Linked DNA regions of Rhizobium lentis. The protein of the gene in region 1 interacts with the protein of each later gene in a pairwise test. Links are inferred from orthologs where the notes say so. Each region holds a gene or a part of one and is shown on either strand. Other genes may lie near its edges.

What was found.
Region 2: the proteins of J0663_RS19920 (region 1) and J0663_RS10710 interact in binary tests that used the Escherichia coli proteins (3 or more experiments, as listed by UniProt). The link is inferred for Rhizobium lentis from one-to-one orthologs.
Region 3: the proteins of J0663_RS19920 (region 1) and J0663_RS19135 interact in binary tests that used the Escherichia coli proteins (3 or more experiments, as listed by UniProt). The link is inferred for Rhizobium lentis from one-to-one orthologs.

What each region holds. Positions count from the first base shown.
Region 1 is NZ_CP071454.1:4,077,916-4,080,934, reverse strand. Bases 155-3,019 are described here. They hold J0663_RS19920 (P-II family nitrogen regulator), read left to right. Parts: upstream 155-1,350; coding sequence 1,351-1,689; downstream 1,690-3,019. Other genes in these bases: glnA (type I glutamate--ammonia ligase), read left to right, coding at 1,768-3,019; J0663_RS19925 (NAD(P)H-hydrate dehydratase), read right to left, coding at 155-1,006. Also shown: more of J0663_RS19925, read right to left, coding at 1-154. UniProt on the Escherichia coli protein: P-II indirectly controls the transcription of the glutamine synthetase gene (glnA). P-II prevents NR-II-catalyzed conversion of NR-I to NR-I-phosphate, the transcriptional activator of GlnA. When P-II is uridylylated to P-II-UMP, these events are reversed.
Region 2 is NZ_CP071454.1:2,223,783-2,227,429, forward strand. What follows is about bases 155-3,647. They hold J0663_RS10710 ([protein-PII] uridylyltransferase), read right to left. Parts: upstream 3,259-3,647; coding sequence 355-3,258; downstream 155-354. Other genes in these bases: murJ (murein biosynthesis integral membrane protein MurJ), read right to left, coding at 155-344; J0663_RS10715 (hypothetical protein), read right to left, coding at 3,390-3,647. Outside these bases: more of murJ, read right to left, coding at 1-154.
Region 3 is NZ_CP071454.1:3,930,327-3,933,479, reverse strand. What follows is about bases 74-3,072. They hold J0663_RS19135 (two-component system sensor histidine kinase NtrB), read right to left. Parts: upstream 2,151-3,072; coding sequence 996-2,150; downstream 74-995. Other genes in these bases: dusB (tRNA dihydrouridine synthase DusB), read right to left, coding at 2,147-3,072; ntrC (nitrogen regulation protein NR(I)), read right to left, coding at 74-999. Also shown: more of ntrC, read right to left, coding at 1-73; more of dusB, read right to left, coding at 3,073-3,153.

The DNA.
Region 1 (3,019 bases):
GCGCGCTGACGAAGCCGCGGGCTCTCGCGCCGATGCCAAAGCCGGGACCGAGGACGAAAGTCTGCAACCGCTTGTCGGAGAGCCACTCAGCAAGGTCCGCCTCGTCGTCGACTGCATGCAGCATGACGGCTGTGAGATGCGCGGCATTGGCAGCCATCGCTGCCCCGGAGGCGGCGATCGTGACCAGGCCGGCGCCTGCTTTCAGACCGGAGATCGCTGACATGCGCGCAGCCCCCGTCTTGTCGGCGTCGCCCGAGAAAACGACCAGATGGCCTCGCTTGTATTTGTGGGTTTCCAGCTGCTCGGCCGGCAGCGCGCCCTTCCAGGCGTCAGGTGTATTCTCAGCGATGGCACCGCCCGCCTCGGCCCGGATGATCCGAGCAGGAATGCCGATATCGAAAACCTCCAGCTCGCCGCAAAGCTCCCTGCCCGGCATCAGGAGATGGCCAGGCTTGCGCGTCATGAAGGTGATGGTGTTACGAGCACGAAAGGCGGCGCCCAGCACCTTACCGGTGCGGCCATCGAGGCCGGAGGGCAGGTCGATGGCCAGTACGGGCAAATCGGCCTCGGTGACGCGGTTGATCAAGCGTCCGACTTCCACGGGCACCGCGCGGGCCAGCCCAGCGCCGAACAGGCCATCAATGACAACGTCGCCGCTCTCGGGACGGTAGACCTCGAGCCCCTGTCCCTCAAGAGCGCAACCGGACCGAGCGCGCGCCGCATCCCCTTTCAGCCGAGCCGGATCCCCCAAATGAAACAACACCGTCTTCGCCCCACTCTGCTGCAGATGCCTTGCCGCAACATAGGCGTCGCCGCCATTGTTGCCGGGTCCGCAGAACACAACAAAACGCAGCGCGCCGGGATGACGTCGCAGAGCGGCAGCCGCGGCCGCGGCCCCCGCCCTTTCCATGAGGTCGAAGGAACAGATCCCCGACGCGGCTGCGGCCGCATCGACCGCCGCCATTTCGGAAGGTGTGAGAAGGAGGTTGGACAGGTTCTCGCTCATCAGCCTATTCAATTCAAAAAACGCTCAAAAAACAACCACCTGAAATCTTACTGCAAAGACTGCATTTTATGCATCTGCTTAGATTTTAGGCTGCCCAGAAGACATTTTGAGATTCGCGATAGGAGCGGATTTTTTCAGCTTCTGGGGCAATTTTAGGCGTCAGGCGATGTTATTTCACCTCTCCAGCCGCAAATCCGGTTCGGATTTTCCCGCAGGGGCGCCGATTTTGACGAAATCTGTGTCTTTTTTCACCGGGATGGATTTCAAACTGGCACGATATCTGCATCATATCCGCGAGCGGGAACATCCCTGCCATATCAGGAGAAGCGGAGAGACATTTTCTCATGAAAAAGATCGAAGCGATCATTAAGCCTTTCAAGCTGGACGAAGTGAAGGAAGCCCTTCAGGAAGTCGGCCTGCAGGGTATTACAGTCACGGAAGCCAAGGGCTTCGGTCGTCAAAAAGGCCACACGGAACTCTACCGCGGAGCCGAATATGTCGTCGATTTCCTGCCGAAGGTGAAAGTCGAGGTGGTGCTGGCCGACGAGAACGCGGAGGCCGTCATCGATGCGATCCGCAAGGCGGCGCAGACGGGCCGCATCGGCGACGGCAAGATCTTCGTCTCAAATGTCGAAGAGGTTATCCGCATCCGTACCGGCGAGACCGGCATCGATGCCATCTGACCACTTTGCCAAGCGTGCAAAGTCCGATACCGTCACCGCGCCAACCTATTGTTATCACAAATTGGAGGAAGGTATTTAATGGCGACCGCAAGCGAAATTTTGAAGCAGATCCAGGAAAACGACGTCAAGTTCGTCGATCTGCGCTTCACCGACCCGAAGGGCAAGCTGCAGCACGTCACGATGGACGTTGCCAGCGTCGACGAGGACATGTTCGCTGACGGCGTGATGTTCGACGGCTCTTCGATCGGCGGTTGGAAGGCCATCAACGAGTCCGACATGGTGCTGATGCCTGACACCGAAACGGTGCACATGGACCCGTTCTTCGCTCAGTCGACCATGGTTATCGTCTGCGACATCCTCGATCCGGTCTCCGGCGAGGCCTATAACCGCGATCCGCGCGGCACCGCAAAAAAGGCCGAAGCCTATCTCAAGGCCTCCGGCATCGGCGACACTGTCTTCGTCGGTCCGGAAGCGGAATTCTTCGTCTTCGACGACGTCAAGTACAAGGCCGATCCCTACAATACCGGCTTCAAGCTTGATTCGACCGAACTGCCGTCGAACGACGATACCGATTACGAAACCGGCAACCTCGGCCATCGTCCGCGGGTCAAGGGTGGTTATTTCCCGGTTCCCCCGGTCGACAGCGCCCAGGACATGCGATCGGAAATGCTGACGGTGCTGTCCGAGATGGGCGTCGTCGTCGAAAAGCATCACCATGAAGTTGCCGCCGCTCAGCACGAACTCGGTATCAAGTTCGATACGCTGGTGCGCAACGCCGACAAGATGCAGATCTATAAATATGTCGTGCACCAGGTGGCGAACGCCTACGGCAAGACGGCAACCTTCATGCCGAAACCGATCTTCGGCGACAACGGCTCGGGCATGCACGTGCATCAGTCGATCTGGAAGGGCGGCAAGCCGACTTTCGCCGGCGACGAATATGCCGGCCTTTCCGAAACCTGCCTGTTCTATATTGGCGGCATCATCAAGCACGCCAAGGCGATCAATGCCTTCACCAACCCGTCGACGAATTCCTACAAGCGTCTTGTGCCGGGTTATGAAGCGCCGGTGCTGCTCGCCTATTCGGCCCGCAACCGTTCGGCCTCCTGCCGCATTCCGTTCGGCTCAAACCCGAAGGCAAAGCGCGTCGAAGTCCGTTTCCCGGATCCGACCGCCAACCCCTACCTCGCTTTTGCGGCCATGCTGATGGCAGGCCTCGACGGCATCAAGAACAAGATCCATCCGGGTAAGGCGATGGACAAGGATCTGTACGATCTGCCGCCGAAGGAACTGAAGAAGATCCCGACCGTCTGCGGCTCGTTGCGCGAAG
Region 2 (3,647 bases), 1.9 Mb from region 1 along the record:
GCGATGATGAAGCGCACCAAGAGCGGCATGGCAAGCTCCATCACGATGGTGATGAGGAGCAGCACCGAAAACAGGACGCCGAAGACCTCTTCCGAAAAGCGCTTGGCGCCGTCGGTGCCGTTCGCCTCGATCTCCTTGGCAAAGAGCGGCACGAAGGCGGCGTTGAAAGCGCCTTCGGCAAACAGCCGGCGGAAGAGGTTCGGGAAGCGGAAGGCGGCGTAGAAGACGTCGGCCATCGGCCCGGTGCCGAGCGCCGCCGCCATCAGTGTTTCGCGGGCGAAACCGAAGATGCGGCTGCCGAGGGTGGCGCCTCCGACGGTCGCGAATTTCTTGACGAGGCTCATGCGTGCGGGCTCATGTGGGAGAATCGGCTTTCTTTTCTGCGGGGGGCGATATCCGGGTGGCGGCCGGCGCGATAATGCCGGAAGGCATGCGTTCGCGCAGTTCGTCCTCCTCCTCGGCCATCACGGCCTTCATCCGGGCGGTGATGTTGGCGCGCTTGCTGTCGCCCGATATCTTCTGGCCGACAAGGTCGGTGACGTAGAAGGTGTCGATCACCTTTTCGCCGAACGTGGTGATGCGCGCCGACTGGATGTCGAGCGACAGATCGGAGAGCACCGCTGTCATTTCCGACAGCAATCCCGGCCGGTCGAGGCATTCGACCTCGATGACGGTGAACTTATTCGACAGGCTGTTGGTGATGTTGATCGACGGCGGAATGACGAAGGCCTTGCTCTTCTTGCGGTTGCGCGTGCGCGTGGCAATGACCTCGGGCAGGCGCTTGCGGCCGGACAGCACATCTTCGATCATCCGACCGATCGTGGCGGCGCGGCGCAATTCGTCGGCATCGTCGGCAAATTCGCGGCTGACATGGATTGTGTCGAGCGCCCGTCCGTCCGACGTCGTGAAGATCTGCGCGTCGACGATGTTGGCGCCGGCCGCGGCACAGGCGCCGGCAATGACGGCAAGCAGGCGCGGATGGTCGGGCGACAGCACAGTGATTTCGGTGATGGCGTGGAAACTGTCGGTGCGCACCATGGTGGCGAGCGCCTGGCCCGACTTGTCGGCCTGGCGGATGAAATGGGCGTGGCGGATCTGGTCCTCCAGCGGGACGGAGAGCAGATAGGGCTGGTAGTGCAGCTTGGTATAGGTATTGCGGTCCTTCTGGCTCCAGTCGGCGAGCGCAGCGCGCAGTGCCTCGGCGGCAGCATTGGCCCGCTCCTTGCGCGAGACCTCTGAAAAGCCGCCGGCCAGAAGCAGTTCGGTTTCGTAATAGAGCGTGCGCAGCAGCTGGCCCTTCCAGCCGTTCCATACGCCGGGGCCGACGGCGCGAATATCGCAGATCGTCAGGATCAACAGCATCTTCAGCCGGTCGAGCGACTGCACGCGGTCGGCGAAGTCGATGATCGTCTTACGGTCGGTGAGGTCGCGGGTCTGCGCCACCATCGACATGGTCAGATGTTCCTCGATCAGCCAGACGACGAGTTCCGTCTGCTTCTGCGACAGGCCGAAGCGGGCGCAGAGCTTGCGGGCGACACGGGCACCGGCGATCGAATGATCCTCCTGGCGGCCCTTGGCGATGTCATGGAGGAGAACGGCGACATAGAGCGCCTCGCGCTCCTCGATCCCCGAAATCAACTTGTTGGCGAGCGGATGCAGGTCCTCCGCGCGTGACTTGTCGATTTCGGAGAGGACGTCGACGGTGCGGATCAGATGCTCGTCGACGGTATAGTGGTGATACATGTTGAACTGCATCATCGCGACGATTTTGCCGAATTCGGGAATGAAACGGCCGAGCACGCCGGCCTCGTTCATGCGCCGCAGGATGAGCGCCGGATCGCGCTTCGACGTCAGGATCGACATGAACAGGCGGTTTGCCTCGTCGTTTTCCCTGAGCGTATTATCGATCAGGGCAAGCGAGCGGGTGACGCGTTTCAGTGCGTCCGGATGGAATTCCAGCCCGTTGATGTCGGCGACGTGGAAGAGCCGGATGATGCTGACGGGATCGCGTTTGAAGACCTCGGCGTCGGCGAGTGCGATGCGGCCGCGGTCTTCGACGAATTCGACGCTGCCGGCAATCTTGCGCGTGCGATGGGTGAAGCGGCTGATGACGCCGGTCAGGCCCGGGATCGATTTGGCCTGCTGATCTTCGAGTGCAGCGCAGAGGATGCGGGTAAGATCGCCGACATCCTTGGCGACGAGGAAGTAGTGCTTCATGAAGCGCTCGACCGCCGAAAGGCCGGGGCGGGTATGGTAGCCGAAGGCTTCGGCGATCTCGCGCTGGATATCGAAGGACAGCCGTTCCTCGGCCTTGCCGGTCAGGAAATGCATATGGCAACGCACCGCCCAGAGAAAATCGTCGGCTTTCTGCAGCAGTCGATATTCGTGCTTCGACAAGACGCCGAGCTTGACCAGCTCCGCCTGGTCGCGCACGTGATAATAATATTTGGAGATCCAGAACAGCGTGTGCAGGTCGCGAAGCCCGCCCTTGCCTTCCTTGACGTTCGGTTCGACGAGGTAACGCGTGTCGCCCGCCTTGCGGTGGCGCTCATCGCGTTCGGCCAGCTTGGCGGCGATGAATTCGGGGCCGGTGCCGGTGACGATCTCCTTGTCGAAACGGGCTTCGAGCTCGGTTTCCAGCCGCTGCAGGCCGCAAATATAGCGCATCTCCAGGATGGCGGTGCGGATCGTCATGTCGGACTTGGACAGCGCGATGCATTCCTCCACCGTCCGGGTGGCATGGCCGACCTTGAAACCCATGTCCCAGAGCATATAGAGCATGAATTCGACCGCCTTGTGCGTCTCGTCCGCCGGCCTCGGCAGGAAGAGAAAGAGCAGGTCGATATCCGAGCCGGGCGCCAGCGTGTCGCGGCCGTAACCGCCGACGGCGGTGACCGCGAATTTGTCCTTCTGCTGCGGAAAGATATGCGTCGTGGCGAAATTGTGGAGGACGGTGATGATCTGGTCCTGAAGCCAGGAAATCCGATAGGCGCATTTGAGCCCGCTGCCGTCGGCGGCCAGGGCCGCGCGCGCCCTCTGCCGGCCTTCGGTGCTCGCCCTTTTCAGCGCCGCCAGAAGATCGGCGCGCATGATGTCGGGCCGGGTCCGGTTGGCCTCGACAACGGCGTCGCACTGCTTCTGCAGAAGCTCGACGTCAAGGATATCGGAGAAATCGAGGTCGCGCATCGCGCTCACAGGAGCGGTTTCCTGTTCATGCCGGGCTGCCGGATCGGGGCTTGCCTCACGTTTCATCTGCATGCGCTATAACCTCATTGCCCGGCGATTGACACGGGGCTTCATACTGCAAGAACCTTTAAATTTGGCGAAATGGTGTTGCCATGCTGCAATGCGGGACGCTTTGTCGCCAGCGGCGGTCTTGCCGAAAAGCCTCAGCCTGCGACGTGCGCATGCAGCGAATACAGCACCTGCCGGGTCTCGCGCAGAATCTCCTCGAGCGTTGCCCTGTCGCATTCGCCATAACCTGCTTTGGCGATCGACGTTGCGAGTTCAGAGATCATAGCGCAGGAGCGGGTGATTTTCAGCAGGCCGATCGGTGACGTCCAGCCGCGGGCATTGCGATCCTTGTCGGCGCGCCGCATCGTGTCGAGCATCGAGCAGATGAGCGACAGGCGCTCGGTTTCGCGAAC
Region 3 (3,153 bases), 150 kb from region 1 along the record:
GCCGAGGCCTTCCTTTTCGGCCTGCTGGATGAAGTGGCGAACGAGATCGGGAATATCCTCCGCGCGGTCGCGCAGCGGCGGCAGGCGCAGCGGAACGACGTTAAGCCGATAATAGAGATCCTCACGGAAGAGGCCCTGGTTGATCGCCTGCTTCAGATCCTTGTTGGTGGCGGCGACGATGCGAACATCGGTGCGGATCGGCGTACGGCCGCCGACGGTCGTGTATTCGCCCTGCTGCAACACGCGCAGAAGCCGGGTCTGGGCATCCATCGGCATGTCGCCGATCTCGTCGAGGAAGAGCGTGCCGCCTTCGGCCTGCTCGAAGCGGCCGGTCGAGCGGGTCTGCGCGCCGGTGAAAGCGCCCTTTTCATGGCCGAAAAGTTCCGACTCGATCAGGTCGCGCGGGATCGCCGCCATGTTGATCGCGACGAAGGGGCCGTTGCGGCGCTTGCCGTAATCATGCAGCGCCCGGGCGACGAGCTCCTTGCCGGTGCCGGATTCGCCAGTAATCATCAGCGTCAGATCCGTCTGCATCAGGCGGGCGAGCACACGGTAGATTTCCTGCATCGCGGCCGAGCGGCCAACGAGCGGCATGCCGTCCTGCATGTCCTCTTCGAGCTTGGCAGGCTTGCGCTTCGGCTCAGCCAGCGCCCGGCCGATGATGCCGATCAGCTCGGTCAGGTCGAAGGGCTTCGGCAGATAGTCGTAGGCGCCCTTCTCCGACGCCTTGATGGCGGTCATGAAGGTGTTCTGCGCGCTCATGACGAGGACGGGCAGATCGGGACGCGCCTTCTTGATCCGCGGCAAGAGGTCGAAGGCGTTCTCGTCCGGCATCACCACGTCGGTCACGACCAGATCGCCCTCCCCCGCCGAAATCCAGCGCCAGAGGGTTGCGGCATTGGAGGTGATACGAACGTCGTAACCGGCGCGGCTCAAAGCCTGGTTGAGCACGGTGCGGATGGCCGCATCATCATCTGCAACGAGGATCGTGGCTGTCATCGAGAAGGTCCTGTCGAGCTTACGGAAGAAGCATCCTCAAGCGAGGCGTCCTTCGACGCCGGCATGAGAACGCGGAATGTCGTGCGGCTGTTCTGGCTGTCGCATTCGATGATGCCGCCATGATCGCCGATAATCTTGGCGACCAGCGCCAGGCCGAGGCCGCTGCCGTTCGTTTTGGTGGTGATGAAGGGATCGAAGAGATGCGGCAACAGGTCGGCGGGAACGCCGGGGCCATTGTCGTGAACGCAGAATTCCAGCGGCAGCGAGATCTTTTCACGCGTGCCGGCAACCGAGAGACGGATGCCGGGGCGATAGGCGGTCGTCAGCATGATCTCGCCGTCCGGCCGGTCCCCGACCGCTTCGGCGGCGTTCTTCACCAGGTTGAGGAAGACCTGGACGAGCTGGTCGCGATTGGCATAGACCGCCGGCAGCGATGGGTCGTAACTCTCGGTGATGCGGAGGTTGCGGGCAAAGCCCGCCTTGGCGACGGCCTTCACGTGATCGAGCACGGAATGGATGTTGACCGGCATGCGGTCGACGGGGCGTTCGTCGGAAAAGACTTCCATTCGATCGACCAGCGAGACGATGCGGTCGGTCTCGTCGCAAATTAGCCGGGTCAGCGCCCGGTCGTCGTCGATCACCGACTGTTCCAGCAACTGGGCAGCGCCGCGGATGCCGGAGAGCGGGTTCTTGATCTCGTGCGCCAGCATGGAAGCGAGACCGGTGACCGAGCGGGCGGCGGCGCGGTGCGTCAGCTGCCGATCGATCTTGTCGGCCATCGAACGTTCCTGAAAAACGATGACGACGGCGCCGGGCTCGCTGAGCACGGGGGCGACATAGAGATCGACGAGCTTGTCCTGGCCGAGGCGCGGCGAGCTCAAGTCGACGCGGTATTCGTTGACCGGCGCCTTGCGCTCGCGCACCTGATCGATCAGGGCCAGCAGCGGGCTGCCGAAAGGAATGAAGGTCGAGATCCGGTAACGCGCCAGATGCGAGGCGCTGGCGCCGAAGAAGGCCTCTGCCTCCCAATTGGCGAAGGCGATGAAGCCGGATTCGTCGACCATGACGACGGGGTTCTGGATGGCGTTCAGCACGGCCATGGCGACGGTTCCGCCAAGATGATCAGGCGGAGATGTCGTATCCTTCGTCATGCCGCCTCCCGGCTGTCGACAACAGCTGCATCAAGCGCATCGCAAAGGCGGGCGACAACGTCGCGCGGATCGCGCGAGGTCATGATGTCAGCCTTGTCTTTGCCGGAAAGCGCGGGGGCAAAACGCTCGAGATACCAGCCGAGATGCTTGCGGGCATGGCGGATCGCCACCGCCTCGCCATAGAAATCGAGCATCATCCGGTAGTGTTCGACGGCGATATCGGCGATCTCTTCGCGTCGCGGCTCCGCGGCTCCGGCAAGCACGCCGGCATGCCACGGCCTGCCCTGGCAGCCCCTGCCGATCATGACGGCATCGGCGCCGGAGCGGCGCAAGATTTCCTGCGCGTCGTCGGCCGTTTCGACATCGCCATTGGCGATCAGCGGGATCGAGATCACGTCGCGGACGGCGCGGATAGCATGCCAATCGGCGCGGCCTTCATAAAATTGCATGCGGGTGCGTCCATGAATGGTCACGAGCTGGATTCCAGCCGCCTCGGCGCGACGCGCGATATCGGGCGCATTGATCGAATTCTCGTCCCAGCCGAGGCGCATCTTCAGCGTCACCGGAATGTCGACGGCGTTGACCGTCGCCTCGATGAGGCCGAGCGCGTGATCGGGATCGCGCATCAGCGCCGAGCCGGAATAACCGCCGATCACCTTCTTAGCCGGACAGCCCATGTTGATGTCGATGATATCGGCGCCATGATCGGCAGCGATCTTCGCCGCTTCTGCCATCCAATACGCCTCGCGCCCGGCGAGCTGCACCATATGCGGCCGGAAGCCGGCAGCCCTCAGGCGCGACCAGGATTCGGCGGTGTCGTTGACCAGCTCGCGGCTCGCCACCATTTCGGTGACGACGAGTCCGGCGCCGAAGCGCCAAGCGAGCTCCCGGAAGGGCATGTCGGTAACGCCGGACATCGGCGCCAGCACAACGCGGTTCCGCACGGAAACAGGTCCGATTCGGAAAGGCGCTGCGAGATCCTTGCAAATCAAATGATTATCTT